Regions from separate parts of the Methylocystis sp. Se48 genome, predicted to be linked through region 2. Evidence: predicted binding sites of a transcription regulator. Region 2 holds the regulator's gene; each other region holds the start of a gene.
The links. The regulator HrcA, encoded in region 2, represses chaperone genes, less so after heat shock. The targets are predictions, from matches to a motif close to GTTAGCACTCNCNNNNNGNGAGTGCTAAC.
Positions count from the first base shown of each region.

Region 1: a site for HrcA is predicted at 1,953-1,981, ahead of groES (co-chaperone GroES). Genes of this name have one in related genera too.
Region 3: a site for HrcA is predicted at 3,568-3,596, ahead of groES (co-chaperone GroES). Genes of this name have one in related genera too.

Region 1 covers NZ_CM149850.1:347,416-352,776, reverse strand. The annotation lists gene groL (chaperonin GroEL) at 1-1,554, opposite strand, end outside; gene groES (co-chaperone GroES) at 1,598-1,885, opposite strand; gene lspA (signal peptidase II) at 2,115-2,627, shown strand; gene ACV959_RS01740 (hypothetical protein) at 2,741-3,445, shown strand; gene ACV959_RS01735 (M16 family metallopeptidase) at 3,518-4,855, shown strand; gene ACV959_RS01730 (M16 family metallopeptidase) at 4,911-5,361, shown strand, end outside.
Region 2 covers NZ_CM149850.1:2,878,742-2,884,102, forward strand. The annotation lists gene ACV959_RS14080 (primosomal protein N') at 1-363, shown strand, start outside; gene ACV959_RS14085 (YARHG domain-containing protein) at 559-855, shown strand; gene ACV959_RS14090 (hypothetical protein) at 905-1,279, shown strand; gene hrcA (heat-inducible transcriptional repressor HrcA) at 1,368-2,453, opposite strand; gene ACV959_RS14100 (outer membrane protein) at 2,566-3,339, opposite strand; gene ACV959_RS14105 (glycosyltransferase) at 3,516-4,742, opposite strand; gene ACV959_RS14110 (glycosyltransferase) at 4,739-5,361, opposite strand, start outside.
Region 3 covers NZ_CM149850.1:391,833-397,193, forward strand. The annotation lists gene ACV959_RS01970 (L,D-transpeptidase) at 1-349, shown strand, start outside; gene ACV959_RS01975 (trypsin-like peptidase domain-containing protein) at 353-1,393, opposite strand; gene groL (chaperonin GroEL) at 1,470-3,095, opposite strand; gene groES (co-chaperone GroES) at 3,141-3,458, opposite strand; gene ACV959_RS01990 (usg protein) at 3,695-3,964, shown strand; gene ACV959_RS01995 (efflux transporter outer membrane subunit) at 4,124-5,361, opposite strand, start outside.

The DNA.
Region 1 (5,361 bases), 1.2 Mb from region 2:
CGTCGTGATGACGAGGCTCGCGATCGAGGCGGCGTCCTGCAGCGCTGTGCGCACGACCTTGGTCGGGTCGATGATGCCGAGCTTCACGAGGTCGCCGTACTCGCCCTTCTGGGCGTCGAAGCCGTAGGCGTAGTCGGTCGCCTCCAGCAGCTTGCCGACCACCACGGCGCCGTCGCCGCCGGCGTTGTCGACGATCTGGCGCGCCGGAGCCTGAATTGCCTTGCGCACGATCTCGACGCCGGTCTTCTGGTCGCCATTCTCGGTTTTCACGCCGTCCAGCGCCTTGATGGCGCGCAGCAGCGCGACGCCGCCGCCGGGCGAAATGCCTTCCTCGACCGCCGCGCGGGTGGCGTTGAGGGCGTCGTCGACGCGGTCCTTCTTCTCCTTGACTTCGACTTCCGTCGCGCCGCCGACGCGGATCACCGCGACGCCGCCCGCGAGCTTGGCGAGACGCTCCTGGAGCTTCTCGCGGTCGTAGTCGGAGGTCGTCTCCTCGATCTGAGACTTGATCTGCGCGATGCGCGCCTCAATGTCCTTCTTGTCGCCGGCGCCGTCGATGATCGTGGTGTTCTCCTTCTCGATGCGCACGCGCTTCGCCTTGCCAAGCATGGGGAGCGTCACGTTCTCGAGCTTGATGCCGAGGTCTTCCGCGATCATCTGGCCGCCCGTGAGGATGGCGATGTCTTCGAGCATGGCCTTGCGGCGGTCGCCGAAGCCCGGCGCCTTCACGGCCGCGATCTTCAGGCCGCCGCGCAGCTTGTTGACGACGAGCGTGGCCAGCGCCTCGCCCTCGATGTCTTCGGCGACGATGACGAGCGGCTTGCCGGTCTGGACGACCGCCTCGAGAATCGGCAGCAGCGGCTGCAGCGTCGACAGCTTCTTCTCGTGGATGAGAATGTAAGCGTCGTCGAGCTCGGCGATCATCTTCTCGGCGTTGGTGATGAAGTAGGGCGAGAGATAGCCGCGATCGAACTGCATGCCCTCGACGATGTCCGTCTCGGTCTCGAGGCTCTTGGCCTCCTCGACCGTGATGACGCCCTCGTTGCCGACCTTCTGCATCGCCTTGGCGATCTCTTCTCCGATGAAGCGGTCGCCGTTCGCCGAGATGGTGCCGACCTGGGCGATCTCGTCGTTGGAGGTGACCTTCTTCGAGTGGGTCTTGAGGTCGGCGACGATGGCCTCGACGGCGAGGTCGATGCCGCGCTTCAGATCCATCGGGTTGAGCCCGGCGGCGACGGCCTTGGCGCCTTCCTTGGCGATGGCGGCGGCGAGGACGGTCGCGGTGGTGGTGCCGTCGCCGGCCGTGTCGTTCTGCTTGGAGGCGACTTCACGGACGAGCTGGGCGCCGAGATTCTCGAATTTGTCGGCCAGCTCGATCTCCTTGGCGACGGTGACGCCGTCCTTGGTGATTCGGGGCGCGCCGAAGCTCTTTTCAATGACGACGTTGCGGCCCTTGGGGCCCAGAGTCACTTTCACCGCATTGGCCAGAATGTCCACGCCGCGCAGAATGCGATCGCGGGCGTCGGTGGAGAAGCGTACGTCTTTGGCAGCCATTTGAAACTCCTGAGAAAATTGTAAGCGTTGGGGCGGTGTCGAGTTAGTCGACGATGCCCAAAATGTCGCTTTCCTTCATGATGAGCAGATCTTCGCCGTCGATCTTGACTTCGGTGCCGGACCATTTGCCGAAGAGCACGCGGTCGCCGGCCTTGACGTCCAGCGGATTGAGCTTGCCGTTCTCGTCGCGGGCGCCGGGGCCCACAGCCACGACCTTGCCCTCCTGGGGCTTTTCCTTGGCGGTGTCGGGGATGATGATGCCGCCCTTGGTCTTTTCCTCGCCTTCGATGCGCTTGACCACGACGCGGTCGTGCAGGGGACGGAACGCCATTGCAATGTCTTCCTTTTCTGCGCTTGGGGCGCATTGCTGCGCCCGCCGCAAGCCATAAGCGAAATGTGCTGGCACTCTCTAGCGACGAGTGCCAACAACGCGCCGGACATATGGCGGCGCGCGCCCGAAGTCAAGGCGATTGGATGTGGAAGCGAAACGCCCCCGATTGCCGCCGGCGGCGCGAGGCCTTACTAGGCGTCGCAAGGTCTCCTCGTCAGGGAGTGGCGCCTTGTCCGGCTGGAAGTCTCCGCGCGCCCTCGGGCTGTTCGCCGCGCTCGCCGCCGCGCTGCTCGACCAGGCGCACAAATACTGGATGCTTGACGTCTTCGGGATCGAGGCCCGGCAGCCGATTGCGCTCGCCCCCTTCCTCGACGTCGTTCTCTCCTGGAACTACGGCGTCTCCTATTCGCTGTTTCCGGCGCACGAGGGGTTTGCTCGCGCGGGGCTGCTCGCGGCGCAGGGCGTCATTGTCGCCGGGCTGACCTTCTGGATGACCCGCGCCCGCGACCGGCTGACGGCGCTCGCGCTCGGGCTCGTCATCGGCGGGGCGCTCGGCAACGCCGCCGACCGCCTGACGCGCGGCGCGGTGGCGGATTTCTTTTATCTTCACACGACGCTGCCGGTGGGGCCGCTCGCCAATTACGTCTTCAACGTCGCCGACGTCGCCATCACGGCGGGAGTCGCGCTGCTGCTCTACGAGAGCCTGTTCGCGCCCGCTTCCGCGCCCGAAGAGGGCGCGTGACTCCGCCTTCGCCACTAAATCGCCAACAAGTCGCGCACATGGTCTGTCGTTCGGGGCGCGCGGCGTCCCCGAAGGCCGTTCAGATCGCCCTGCGGGGCAGAGGAGTTGCACGCATGAAGCTCGCACGGTCGCGGCGCCACGCTCTGGGCGCGCTCGCTGGCCTCGCGGCGGCTTATGCCGCGCCGGCGCTGGCTTATGACGACAAATCGACCGTCAGCTCCGTGATGGAGCTGGTCGGGGTGTCCTCGGATCCCACCGCCAAGTCGATCGATTACAGCGAACGGCCAAAGCTCGTGCTGCCGCCGCGGATCGGCGACCTGCCGCCGCCCAAGGAGACGGCGGACCGGCCAGGCGGCTGGCCGTCGGGCGAGCCCGGCGAGCGCCGCCGCAATTCGGACCGCTACGCCAGGGTGCCAAACGCGCCCCCGCCGGAGAAAAATCCGGGCCTCCTCGAGCGCATTCGCGGCCCCAAGCCCGATTACGCGCCTGGCACGGACGACGAACCCGGTTTCCTCCAGCGCGCGCTCAACGCTGGCGCCCGCACCAGCGGACCGGTGCTGGACGAGCCGAGCCGGCGCCTGCTCACCGAGCCGCCCTCGGGCTATCGCCGCCCGACGCAGGATCTGAGCAAGGTGCGCGACACGGACGCCAAGAAAACGAGCTGGTGGAACCCCTTGCGCTATGTCGGCGGCGAGGGGAGCGACAACGATCCCGTGGCGCAGCCCGGCGCCCGCATGCCTGCGGGGCAGGCCCAGAGCGGCGGCGGGGGGCTTTTGTCCAGTATGATGCCAAGCTTCCTCAAGGGCTCTGACAACTAGCGGATTTGGGCCTATATTGGGAGAAACCGTCTCCTGATTTGCGCGGCCGGGCGCCGCGGGAAAGGCCTGTTCATGACCTCGTCGCTCACGCCGCCGACCGTTTCGCTCACCCCGGGCGCGGCCGGCGGATCGGCGCGCGCCAGCGCCAATGTTTCGCATTTCAGACTGGACAACGGGCTGGAGATCGTCGTCATCCCGGACGCGCGCACGCCCGTCGTCACCCATATGATTTGGTACAAGAACGGCGCGGCGGACGATCCGATCGGGAAATCCGGCATCGCCCATTTCCTCGAACATCTGATGTTCAAGGGCACCAAAAACCATCCGCAGGGCGAGTTCTCCAATCTCGTCGCGGAACTTGGCGGCCAGGAGAACGCCTTCACGAGCTACGACTACACCGCCTATTTCCAGCGCATCGGCAAGGAGCATCTCGCCACGCTCATGGCCTTCGAGGCGGACCGGATGAGCAATCTGACGCTGACCGACGAGGTGGTGACGCCCGAGCGCGAGGTGGTGCTCGAGGAGCGCCGGATGCGCACCGACAACGATCCCGCCGCACAGCTCGACGAAGCCGTGCAGGCGGCGCTTTTCGCCCATCACCCCTACGGCACGCCGATCATCGGCTGGTATCACGAGATCGAGAGCCTGAGCCGCGAGGACGCGCTCGACTATTACAGCCGCTTCTACACGCCCGAAAACGCCATACTGATCGTCGCCGGCGACGTCGAAGCGGAGGAGGTTCTGCGTCTCGCCCAGGAGACCTACGGCCGCATCCCCGCGCGCGCCGAGCCGCCGCGCCGCGCCCGCACCAAGGAGCCGCCGCATCGCGCGCATCGGCTCGTGTCGCTCGCCGACGAGAAGGTCGAGCAGCCTGCGCATGAGCGCGTCTTTCTCGTGCCGTCCTACCGCACCGCCGCGCCCGGCGAGGCCGAGGCGCTGGAGACGCTCGCCTATATGCTCGGCGGCGGCGCGACCAGCGCCTTGTACGAAAAGCTCGTCGTGGAGGATAAGCTCGCGGTGGGCGCGGGCGCCTATTATCTCGGCTCGGCCGTGGACGACACGCGCCTGTGGGTCTATGCGACGCCGGCGCCCGGCGTCTCGCTCGAGGAACTCGACGAGGCGATCGACGGCGTGCTGAAACGCTTCGCCGAGACCCCCGTCGACCCCGCGCATCTCCAGCGCGCCAAGACGCGCCTCGTCGCGGACGCCATCTATGCGCAGGACAGCCAGGCCTCGCTCGCCCGCTGGTATGGCGAGGCGCTGGCCACGGGCCTCACCATCGAGGACGTCATCGCCTGGCCCGAGCGCATGGAGGCCGTGACCGCCGAGGACGTCTCCGCCGCCGCGCGCAAATGGCTCGACAAGCGCCGCGCCGTGACCGGCTTTCTGCTGCCAGCCGACGCCGCCTGAACCCTTCCGGGCCGGCGCCGCGTCGCCGGCCGTTCTCTTTTATCGGGACTTCCCCATGACCGCCCACGCCCCCGCCGTCTCCACGGCCTCCCGCGCCGAGCATGTGCAGCGGATCGTCACGCCCGGCGGCGTCACCGCCTGGCTCGTCGAGAGCTACGCCGTGCCGCTCGTCGCGCTCGAATTTTCGCTGCGCGGCGGCGCGGCGCAGGATCCGGCCGACAAGCCGGGCCTCGCCACGTTGCTCGCGGGCCTGCTCGACGAAGGCGCGGGCCACTATGACGCGCGCGGCTTTCATCGCGCGGTGGACGAACTCGCGATCCATCTGGGCTTCGGCGCCGACCGCGACGCGATCTCCGGCCATTTGCAGACGCTGTCGAAAAACGTCGACAAGGCGTTCGCGCTGCTGCGGCTCGCGCTCACCGAGGCGCATCTCGCGGAGGCCGACGTCGCGCGCGTGCGCAGCCAGCTCGTCGCGGAACTGAAGCGCGACGCCAACGACCCCGACG
Region 2 (5,361 bases):
CGCGAGCGCGCCGGCCTTCCGCCTTTCGGCCGCCTCGCGGCCTTGATTGTCTCCGGCAAGGACGCGGCGGCCGCCGAAACCCACGCCCGCGCCCTGGCGCGCGTCGCGCATGAATTGCCGCCCTCGCCGCGCTATCGCGTCGCCGCGCTCGGCGGATTGCCGGAGCCCGACGAGATCCTGACGCTCGGTCCCGCCGAAGCGCCCATCGCGCTCATTCGCGGGCGTTATCGTTACCGCCTGCTCGTGAAGGCGCCGCGCGGCGCCGACGTGCAGAGCTTCCTGCGCGATCTCATGGCGACCGCGCCGAAAGCGCGCGGCGGCGTGCGCGTGCAGATCGACGTTGATCCGCAAAATTTCATGTGACCTGCGCGACGGCGCCTCCTTTTGTACACAACGCGGCGAACCTTCGCGCCCTTTCGGCTCTTCCGAAAAACGCTCGAATTGCAACGCGGCTTTTCACCGCATTCACATCTGTCGCGTGCGACACAGCTAATGTGCGTGAGACGAAGCATCGTTTACACTTTTCTTTCATTTCGCGCATGAAAAAAGGGAGCGAAAATGAAAAGACTTTGGTTCTCTTGCGCGCGCGCAAGTCTTGCTGCGGTTGTCTCGGGAACGGCCCTCGTCGCGGCGATAGCGCCGGCAAAAGCGCAACATCCTTCAGAAATGTCGTGTGACGAGCTTTGGTACGAGCGCAACAAGATCTATGCGCGCAACGGCTATTGCTTCAAGACGCCCCGCGCCCGCGCTGAGTTCGGGCCCGGCTGCTTCCCGCCCTACGGCGAGTTGCGCGGGTGGGAGCGCCGCCGCGTGAATGAAATCCAGATGTGGGAAAGCCGCAACGGTTGCAACTGAGCCGCCGGGACACATCTGCTTTTTCAACGCCGAAACGGAAAGGATCGACATGAACGCTTCCGCAAAAACAATGATCGCCTCGCTGGTCGCGGCCGCGGCGCTCGCCGGCAATCCGCTGACCGCCTCGGCCATGCCGGCCGCCCCGAAAGACGCCGTCGCGCAATCGAATGACGCGGCCGGACTGGAGCAGGCCCACGCCGTGTGGGTCTGCCGTCACGGCAGATGCTGGTGGAGCCATTCCGGGCATCGTCACGGCGGCTACGGGTGGGGCGGCGGTTACGGTTGGGGCCATCACGGCGGCTGGGGACATGGCGGCTGGGGTCATGGCGGCTGGGGTCATGGCGGCTGGGGTCATGGCGGACACCATGGCTGGGGCTGGCACGGCGGCGGGCATCACGGCGGCCATTGGGGCGGCCACTGGTAATCACGTCGAGGTTCCGTTAATTGGCGGATCGAGGCTGCGGCCTCGACCCGTCTTTTTTTTGCCGGGTTTGCAGCCTGACCCGTCCGTCTCACGCGCCGCCGACGACGCGCGCGACGACTTTCGCCGTGTAGTCCACCATGGGCACGATGCGCGCATAATTGATGCGCGTGGGGCCGATCACGCCGAGCGCGCCGATGATGCGCCGCTCGCTGTCGCGCAGCGGCGCGGCGATCATCGACGAGCCGGAGAGCGAGAACAGCCTGTTCTCCGAGCCGATGAAGATGCGCACGCCTTCGCCCTGTTCGGCGCGCTCAAGCAGATCGATCACTTCCGTCTTGGTTTCGAGATCGGCGAAGAGAAGACGCACGCGTTCGAGATCGGCGGCGGCGGTGAGGTCCTCGAGAAGATGCGCCTGTCCGCGCACGATGAGCTGACGATTTTCGCTCGGCGCGCCCGCCCAGCTCGCGAGCCCCGCTTGGACGAGCCGCGCCGTCAATTCGTCGAGCTCCATCTGCGCGGCGCGGCGCGACGCCTCTATGCCCTCCCGCGCCTCCGCCAGCGTGCGCCCCGTGATGCGGGCGTTGAGATAGTTCGCCGCCTCCACCAGCGCGGAGGCCGGCAAATCGCGCGAGACGGGAATGACGCGATTCTCGACCGTCCCGTCGTCGGCGACGAGAATGGCGAGCGCCCGCTCGGGCTCGAGCCGGACGAAATCGATCTGCTTGAGCCGCACGTTTTCCTTGGTCGCCACCACCACGCCCGCGACGCGCGTCAGGCCCGACAGCAGGCTCGTCGCCTCGGCCAGCACGCCTTCGAGGTCGTGCTCTTTCGACGCGGCCTCGACCTCGGCGGCGATGCGGGCGCGCTCAGCCTCCTCGAGGTCGCCGATCTGCAGCATCGAATCGACGAAGAACCGCAGGCCCAGCTCCGTGGGCAGGCGCCCGGCGCTCGTATGCGGCGCATAGATGAGGCCAAGCTCCTCCAGATCCTGCATGACGTTGCGAACAGACGCCGGCGAGAGCGTCATCGGCAGGAGCCGCGACAGTTGCCGCGACCCGACCGGTTCGCCGGAGGCCAGATAGCTGTCGACGAGTTGTCGGAAAATTTCCCGGGACCGGTCGGTCAGCTGCGAAAGGCTCGAAGCAGGCGGGATGATCGGCGAGGGTCGGATCATGCGCGCGAGAATAGCGCATCCGCGCGGCGCGTCGAGACCATGCGGCGGAAATGAAAAAGCCCGGCCGCCAGGGCCGGGCTCGCGAGATTCTGTGAACCGCTGGCGGACTGCCTCAAATCCCCAGTTCCGGCCAGCCGATCAGCGCGCCGAAATTCTTGATCTGGTAGTTGATGCCAACGCGCGCGATATGGGTGTCTAAGCCACGGCCCTCGAACACGCGATAGACGCCGGGGAATCCGATGCCGGAGCCGCGCGGGCCGTTCAGGCGCGAGTAAAGGTATTCGGCCTTGATGGAGAGATTGTTCCACAGGGCGTATTCCACGCCCGCGCCGACAGTCCAGCCGGCCTGCCAGGTGGAGGCGGACGTCGGGAAGACGAATGCGCCCAGAGTCTCATTGCCGTTGGCGCGCACCTGGCCATAGGCGAGGCCGCCGGTGACGTATGGCAGGACGCGGCCGAAAGCGTAGCCCAACCGGGCGCGCTCCGCGCCGAACCAGTTAAGACGGCTTCTCATCGGGCCGCCCCAGGCGCTGGCATTATTGCTGCTCACGTCGGCGTAGTTGAATTCCGACTCATAGCCCAGCACGACATTATTTGCGAACTGCCACGTGTAGCCGCTCTGGACGCCGACCAGAAAGCCGCTCGTGCCGCTCGACGACGCGACATTGTTCCAGCCGCCCGGGAAGCCGACCGTCCAGATCGACGAGGCATAGGCCGCGGAGCCGCCGCCATAGGATCCGCTAACGCCCACGTGCCAGCCGCTCCAGTCCCAAACCGGGGCGGGCGGCGGCGGCGGAGCCTTGTAGCTCGGGAGGTCGGCGGCGTTTGCGGCGCCGATCGCCAGAACCGACGCGACAGCGCCAATCACCGAAGCCTTGAAAGTCATAACATGGGTCTCCAACGGCGAGGCCGCCCGGTCACCGGCGCAGCAACTTCATGCCGGAAAGTAACATTTGGGAATATACGAAGAAATTATCGCCACGCGCGGAACGGCTAATTTATCGGCAGCGTTGCGGATGCGTCACACTGGGTCGCAACCATCTGTTTTTCAATAAGAATATCTTAACCATGGCGATCAAGGAGCGGGGCCGCGAGATTTTCCAGATGGCGTCGATAGGCGCAGAGCGAAAAGCGCGATTCATAGAAGGCCCGCGTCGCGCTCGCCGCCCGTTCCGATTCGCTTCTCGGCGGCCGCGCGGCCGCTTCGGCGAGAGCCCGGGCGAAGTCCCCGGCGGTCTCGGCGATCGTGACGCCTTCGAGACGAAAAGCCGATTCGTCCATCCCCCTAAGCGCCTGCGGCGTGGCGACGAGAGGAAGGCCGCTCGACATGGCTTCGACCGTCTTGATGGACAGACCCGTGCCCCCGATGGTCGGCAGCAGGACGAGCTTCGCGCCGGCGTAGATCGCGCCGGGATCGTCGACCCGGCCCAGAAACCATTCCCTGTAGGCGGCGTATTCCGCGGGCGCGCGGGCGCGCACGCCCGAGTCGACATTGCCCGCGATCGTCACCGCGACGCCCGGCGCCTTCGGGGCGACCTCGCGCAGAAACCAGATGACGCTCTCGACATTGGCCGTGTTGTTGCTGGACACGATCACGATGTCGCCGCCGCCCGGCCCCCTCGGCGCGGCGGGCGTCGCAGGATAGAGCAGCGCGTGGGTCTTCTCCGGAAGGAGCGCGCGGAAATCCTCCGCCTCCTGCGCATTGAGATGCAGCAGCAGGTCAGCCCCCCGCATGGCCTCGAGTTCCTGCGCCAGCATCGCGTCATAACTCACGCGCGGCGGCAGCCAGGGCATGCGGGCGTTGATGAGGACGAACTGGCGGGCCTGGAGATCGTGCGTGTCGAGCATGATCGGCGCCCGCCCCCGCGCGAGCCGCCGTGCGACCGGCATCAGGAAGAAATGATTGCAGTGGACGAGGTCAAAATCCCGCCGGGCGAGATCGGGCGAGAGAACCGCGCGCTCGGCCATGCCGAGGCGGATCGCGGCCTGGTCCCCGTGGACGTATGGCCAGAGCGTTCCAACCAGAAACCGCGGGTCCAGCATCGCGTGAAACGGCGCGCCGCCAAAAAAGCGCGGTCCCCCGTCCAGTTCCGGGGTCGCTTCGGAGAAAGACTTCCAGATCCAGTCGCGTCCCGGAACGAAACCGGGATCGGAGCTGATCGCGAGCGGGAAAACCTCCGCGCCGAGCGCGCGATAGGCCTCGATCTGGCCCAGCACCACCCGATAGGTGCCGCAGGAATGCCAGGCTGGATGCACGAGCGCGACCCGACGCCCCGCGAGCGCGCTCATGCGGGCGCCAGAAGCGAGACGGCCGCCGCGCCGAGCGTGCGCGCATAGGCCTGCGGGCTGAAGGCCTCTTCATAAAGGCGCCGGGTGTCGCTCCCTGGCGGCGGCGTGTCGCCCCTGTCGCAGCGCGCCTGCCCCGCCCGCCAGAACTGGGCGAATTGCGCGGCGTCCTGCGCCAGCGCGACGTTCGAGAGCGCGCGCGGATCGACCTGCATGCCCCGGAAGGCGAGCGGCATGGCGACCAGAGGCGCGCCGCAGGCGAGCGCCTCCACCGCCTTTATCGAGAGGCCGTGGCCTTCGATGGTGGGCAGCAGCACCAGTCCGGCCCGCTCGTAGACGGCGCCGATATTGTCGACGCGGCCCCGGAACAGGTCGCGATGCGCCTCGTAGAGAGCGGCGTCGCGGCGTTTCACGCCCGCGTCGATATTGCCGTAGATGGCGACCCTGGCCCCGCCGGCGCGCGGGCGAACCTCTTCCAGAAACCAGCGAAGGCTCTTGTAATTCGCGTAATTGTCGCTTGCGACGATGACGACCTCGAAGCCCCTCGCCCGCGGAACGTCCGGCACGGCCGGATAGATGAGGGTGTGGCGGGCCTCCGGCAGCAGCTCCCGGAAATCCCGAT
Region 3 (5,361 bases), 1.2 Mb from region 2:
CGGCGGCGGTCAGGCGATCGAATATGGCGTGGGCGTGGGGCGCGAGGGATTCACATGGTCCGGCGTCAAGACCGTCACCCGCAAGCGCGAATGGCCCGACTGGCGCCCGCCCGCGCCGATGCTGAAGCGCCGTCCCGACCTGCCGCGCCACATGCCCGGCGGCGTCGACAATCCGCTCGGCGCGCGGGCGCTCTATCTCGGCTCCAGCGACTATCGCATCCACGGCTCCAACGAGCCGGACACGATCGGCGCGGCGGTGTCGTCCGGCTGCATCCGCATGACCAACAACGACGTGATCGACCTCTATTCCCGCGTGAAAGTGGGCACGAAGGTGGTGGTGCTGAAGTAGGCGTCAGCGGAGCGCCGACTTCTGCGCGGCCTCGATCCGCAACCGCGCCTGCATGGGCGCCCCGCCGCGGCGGAAGAGTATCTCGATTTCGCTTCCCGCCGGCATGACGCCGAGCAGGGCGCGCAACTGTGCGGGCGACGAAATGAGGCGCCCGTCGACCGAGGCGATGACGTCGCCCTTCGCGAGTCCCGCGAGCGCGGCGGGCGAACCGGGCTCCACGGCGACGATTTCGGCGCCCGGCCCCTTGCCGGCCGGCGCGCGGATCGACACGCCGATATGGCCGCGATGCACTTCGCCGCTCTCGACGAGCTGCGCCATGATGCGCCGCGCCATGTCGATCGGAATGGCGAAGCCGATGCCATGGCTCGCGCCGGACTTGGAGAGAATCGCGGTGTTGAGGCCGACGAGGCGGCCGTCCAGCGTGACGAGCGCGCCGCCCGAATTGCCGGGGTTGATCGAGGCGTCGGTCTGGATGAAATCCTCATAGCCCTCAATGCCGAGCCCGGCGCGGCCCATGGCCGAGACGATTCCCGAGGTCACGGTCTGTCCGAGCCCGAAAGGATTGCCGACCGCGAGCACGAAATCGCCGACTTCGAGCGAGCGGCTGTCGCCCATGGGCACGGCGGTGAGATTGTCCGCCTTGATCCGCAAAACCGCGACGTCCGTCGCCCGGTCCTTGCCGACGAGCTGCGCGCGAAAGGTCCGGCCGTCCTTCGTCGTCGCCTCGATGACGGACGCGCCGCGAATGACGTGTTCATTGGTGAGAACGAGGCCGCGCTCCGCGTCCACGATGACGCCCGACCCGGCCGAGGTCGTCTCGCGCTTGAGGCGCGTATTGGGAATTTCGAAAAATTCCTGAAGCACCGGATCGACGACGGTCGGCACCTCGACCGATTCGATGCGCTTTGTCGCGATGTTGACGACGCCAGGCGTCACGGCGCGCACGACGGGCGCAACGGACGCCTTCTGGCCGGCGGGAATGGCGCCGGCCTCGGCCGTTGCGGGCAGGAGAAGCAGGGAGAGGAGAAGGAGGCGAAGAATCATCGTCCGTCACACTCCCGAAGACGCAGGTCGAAATCATGGCGTCCGCTCGTGAGCGGACGCCCTTTTCGCTTATGGTTCAGAAATCCATACCGCCGCCGGGCATGGCGGGCGCGGATTCCTTCTTGGGCAGCTCCGTGATCATGGCTTCGGTCGTCACGAGCAGGCCCGCGACGGACGCGGCGTCCTGAAGCGCGGTGCGCACGACCTTGGCGGGGTCGATGACGCCCTTCTTGAAGAGGTCGCCGAATTCGCCCTTCTGGGCGTCGAAGCCATAGCCGTAGTCGGTCGCCTCCAACAGCTTGCCGACCACCACGGCGCCGTCGCCGCCGGCGTTGTCGACGATCTGGCGCGCCGGAGCCTGAATCGCCTTGCGCACGATCTCGACGCCGGTCTGCTGATCCGGGTTCTCGACCTTGATCCCGTCGAGCGCCTTCAGTGCGCGCAGCAGCGCGACGCCGCCGCCCGGCAGAATGCCTTCCTCGACCGCCGCGCGGGTGGCGTTGAGGGCGTCGTCGACGCGGTCCTTCTTCTCCTTGACTTCGACTTCCGTCGCGCCGCCGACGCGGATCACCGCGACGCCGCCCGCGAGCTTGGCGAGACGCTCCTGGAGCTTCTCGCGGTCGTAGTCGGAGGTCGTCTCCTCGATCTGAGACTTGATCTGCGCGATGCGCGCCTCAATGTCCTTCTTGTCGCCGGCGCCGTCGATGATCGTGGTGTTCTCCTTCTCGATGCGCACGCGCTTCGCCTTGCCAAGCATGGGGAGCGTCACGTTCTCGAGCTTGATGCCGAGGTCTTCCGCGATCATCTGGCCGCCCGTGAGGATGGCGATGTCTTCGAGCATGGCCTTGCGGCGGTCGCCGAAGCCCGGCGCCTTCACGGCCGCGATCTTCAGGCCGCCGCGCAGCTTGTTGACGACGAGCGTGGCCAGCGCCTCGCCTTCCACGTCTTCCGCGACGATGAGCAGCGGCTTGCCGGTCTGCACCACGGCTTCGAGAACCGGGAGCATGGCCTGAAGGTTGGAGAGCTTCTTCTCGTGGATCAGGATGTAGGGATCCTCGAGCTCCGCCACCATTTTCTCGGCGTTGGTGACGAAATAGGGGGAAAGATAGCCGCGGTCGAACTGCATGCCCTCGACGACGTCGAGCTCGGTCTCGAGGCTCTTGGCCTCCTCCACCGTAATGACGCCCTCGTTGCCGACCTTCTGCATGGCTTCCGCGATCATCTTGCCAATCGAGGCGTCGCCATTGGCCGAAATCGTGCCGACCTGCGCGGTCTCCTCGCTCGACGTGATCTTCCTGGCGTTCTTCCTGAGATCCGCGACGACGGCTTCCACAGCAAGGTCGACGCCGCGCTTCAGATCCATCGGGTTGAGCCCGGCGGCGACGGCCTTGGCGCCTTCCTTGGCGATGGCGGCGGCGAGCACCGTGGCGGTCGTCGTGCCGTCGCCGGAAACGTCGTTTTGTTTCGACGCGACTTCACGGACGAGCTGGGCGCCGAGATTCTCGAATTTGTCGGCCAGCTCGATCTCCTTGGCGACGGTGACGCCGTCCTTGGTGATTCGGGGCGCGCCGAAGCTCTTTTCAATGACGACGTTGCGGCCCTTGGGGCCCAGAGTCACTTTCACCGCATTGGCCAGAATGTCTACGCCGCGCAGCATGCGGTCGCGGGCGTCATGCGAAAACTTCACGTCTTTCGCAGCCATTTCTCACTCCTTCAGAGACATGAGAGGTTGAACGTTATCGCTTGATCAGGCGGCTTTCTTCTGCGCTTCAGCCGGCGCGTCGACCACGCCCAAAATGTCGCTTTCCTTCATGATGAGCAGATCTTCGCCGTCGATCTTCACCTCCGTCCCGGACCATTTGCCGAAGAACACGCGGTCGCCGACTTTCACGTCGAGGGGAACGAGCTTGCCGTTCTCGTCGCGGGCGCCGGGGCCGGCGGCGACGATCTCGCCCTCCTGCGGCTTCTCCTTTGCGGTGTCGGGAATGATGATGCCGCCCTTGGTGCGCTCGTCGGCTTCGATGCGGCGGACGAGGACGCGATCGTGCAATGGGCGAAACTTCATGAAGCTTCTCCTTTTTGCGGGTCACTGGTCAGCGAAATCGGGGCGCTTACCGCCCCGGCGAGCGAGGTGGTGAGCGCCCGCGCGGTCTTCAAGAGGGCGCCGCAAAAAAATCAGCACTCACCGGCATATGCTGCTAATAGATTGTTTTGCAATCGGTTTCATGGCGCGGGAGTTGCATTCGTTCCACAGTCGCCCTTAGATTTCTTCGCGACGTTCGGGACGGAAAGGAGAATGGCATGGCGTCCAGCGAATTCCGTTTGCAGATGCAGGGCTACGGGCTCACCACGGCGAACATCCTCTACCGCCTGCCCGATCATCCCGCGATCATCCAGTCCTATGTCTGGCAGAACTTCGATCTTCATCCGCATTTTCCGGAATTGAGAAAATTTCTCGATTTCTGGACCCGGAGCCTCGACGGACCGCTTCACGCCGTGACGATCGCGCACGCCCATCTCATCAAGCCGACGGAGATGCGCCTCGTGAACGGCGAGTTCCTGGTGCATTGAACGGCGCGAGCGGGGCTCCGCGGCGGGCGCCCGCTTTCAGAAAGCTTTACGGCTCCCGCCATCGCCCTGTCCCGCGACGGGATTTCAGGGACAGGATGGGGACAAACCGCGTTCGAATCAGGGCCGGCTGAAGCGCGGCCGTTCATTCTTAACGAAGACTTACTTCGCGTCGCTGCGATTCCACCAGCCGCCGCCGAGCGCCATGAAAAGGGCCGCCGTATCGGAAAGCCGCGTCGCCTCCGCCTGGACGCGCGACAGCGAGGCGAGCAGATAGGCGCGTTGCGCGTAAAGCACGGCGATCTGAGAAACCTGTCCGTATTTGAGCTGCATGCGGACGATGTCGAGGTTGCGTTTCGCGGCGTCCTCCGCCTTGCGCGCCGTCGATACCGCCTTGGCGTCGGATTGCAGCGAGCGCAGCGCGTCGGCGACATTCTGGAAGGCGTTGATGACCGTAGAGCGATATTGCGCGTCCGCCTGTTCCAGCGCGGCTTCCGCCGCCTTCTGCTTGTTCAGGAGCGACATGCCGTCGAAGATCGGCTGCGAGAGATTGGCCGCCGCCGAATAGAGGCCCGTGCCTGGCGTGAAGAGCTGCGCCATGTGAAAGGCGCTGGCGCCGACGTTGGCCGAGAGCGTGACGTTCGGCAGCCGGTTGGCGATGGCGACGCCGACCGCCGCCGACGCCTGGTGCAGATTGGCCGCCGCCGCCCGGATGTCGGGCCGCTGCGCGACGAGTTGCGAGGGGACGCTGACCGGCGCCGTCGCGGGCAACTTGAAGTTCGCGAGCTCGAATCTTTCGCCCGGCCCTTCAAACGAAAGCCGGCCGGCGAGGGCGGTCAGCAGGTCGCGTTGCACGGCGAGCTGCTTTTCGAGCGGCGGCAGCGTCTGTTCCGCCTGCGCGAGCGCGGCCTCCTGGGCGATGACGTCCGCCTTTGCGATCGAGCCGAAGGCATATTGCCTGTTCAGGATATCGAGCGACTCGCGCAGGATCGAGATGATGTTCTTCGTCGCCTCGATCTGCCCGCGGATAGAGGCTTCCTGTATCGCCGCGACGACGACGTTCGTCGTCAGGGCGAGATGCGCGGCCTCGAGTTGCCAATTTTGCTGTTCGGTCTGCGCCTCGAGCGACTCGACCGCGCGCGCATTGCCGCCCCAGACGTCCGGCGTGAAGCTGACCGTGAGCTGCTTCAGGAACAGGCCGTAAGGGGCGTTGGGAGAGTTTTGAGGCGGATTTGGCACCGGAATCCCGGTGATGAAGTTGCCGGGCGTCGGAAAGGCCTGTCGGAAAATTGTCGGGTTGACCGAGTTGTACGAACGATTGTTGGATTCCAGATTCTGGCTGTCGTTGGAGGTCAGCAGCACCTGCGGATAGAAGCCGCCCTTCTGCGCCTCGGCCGTGA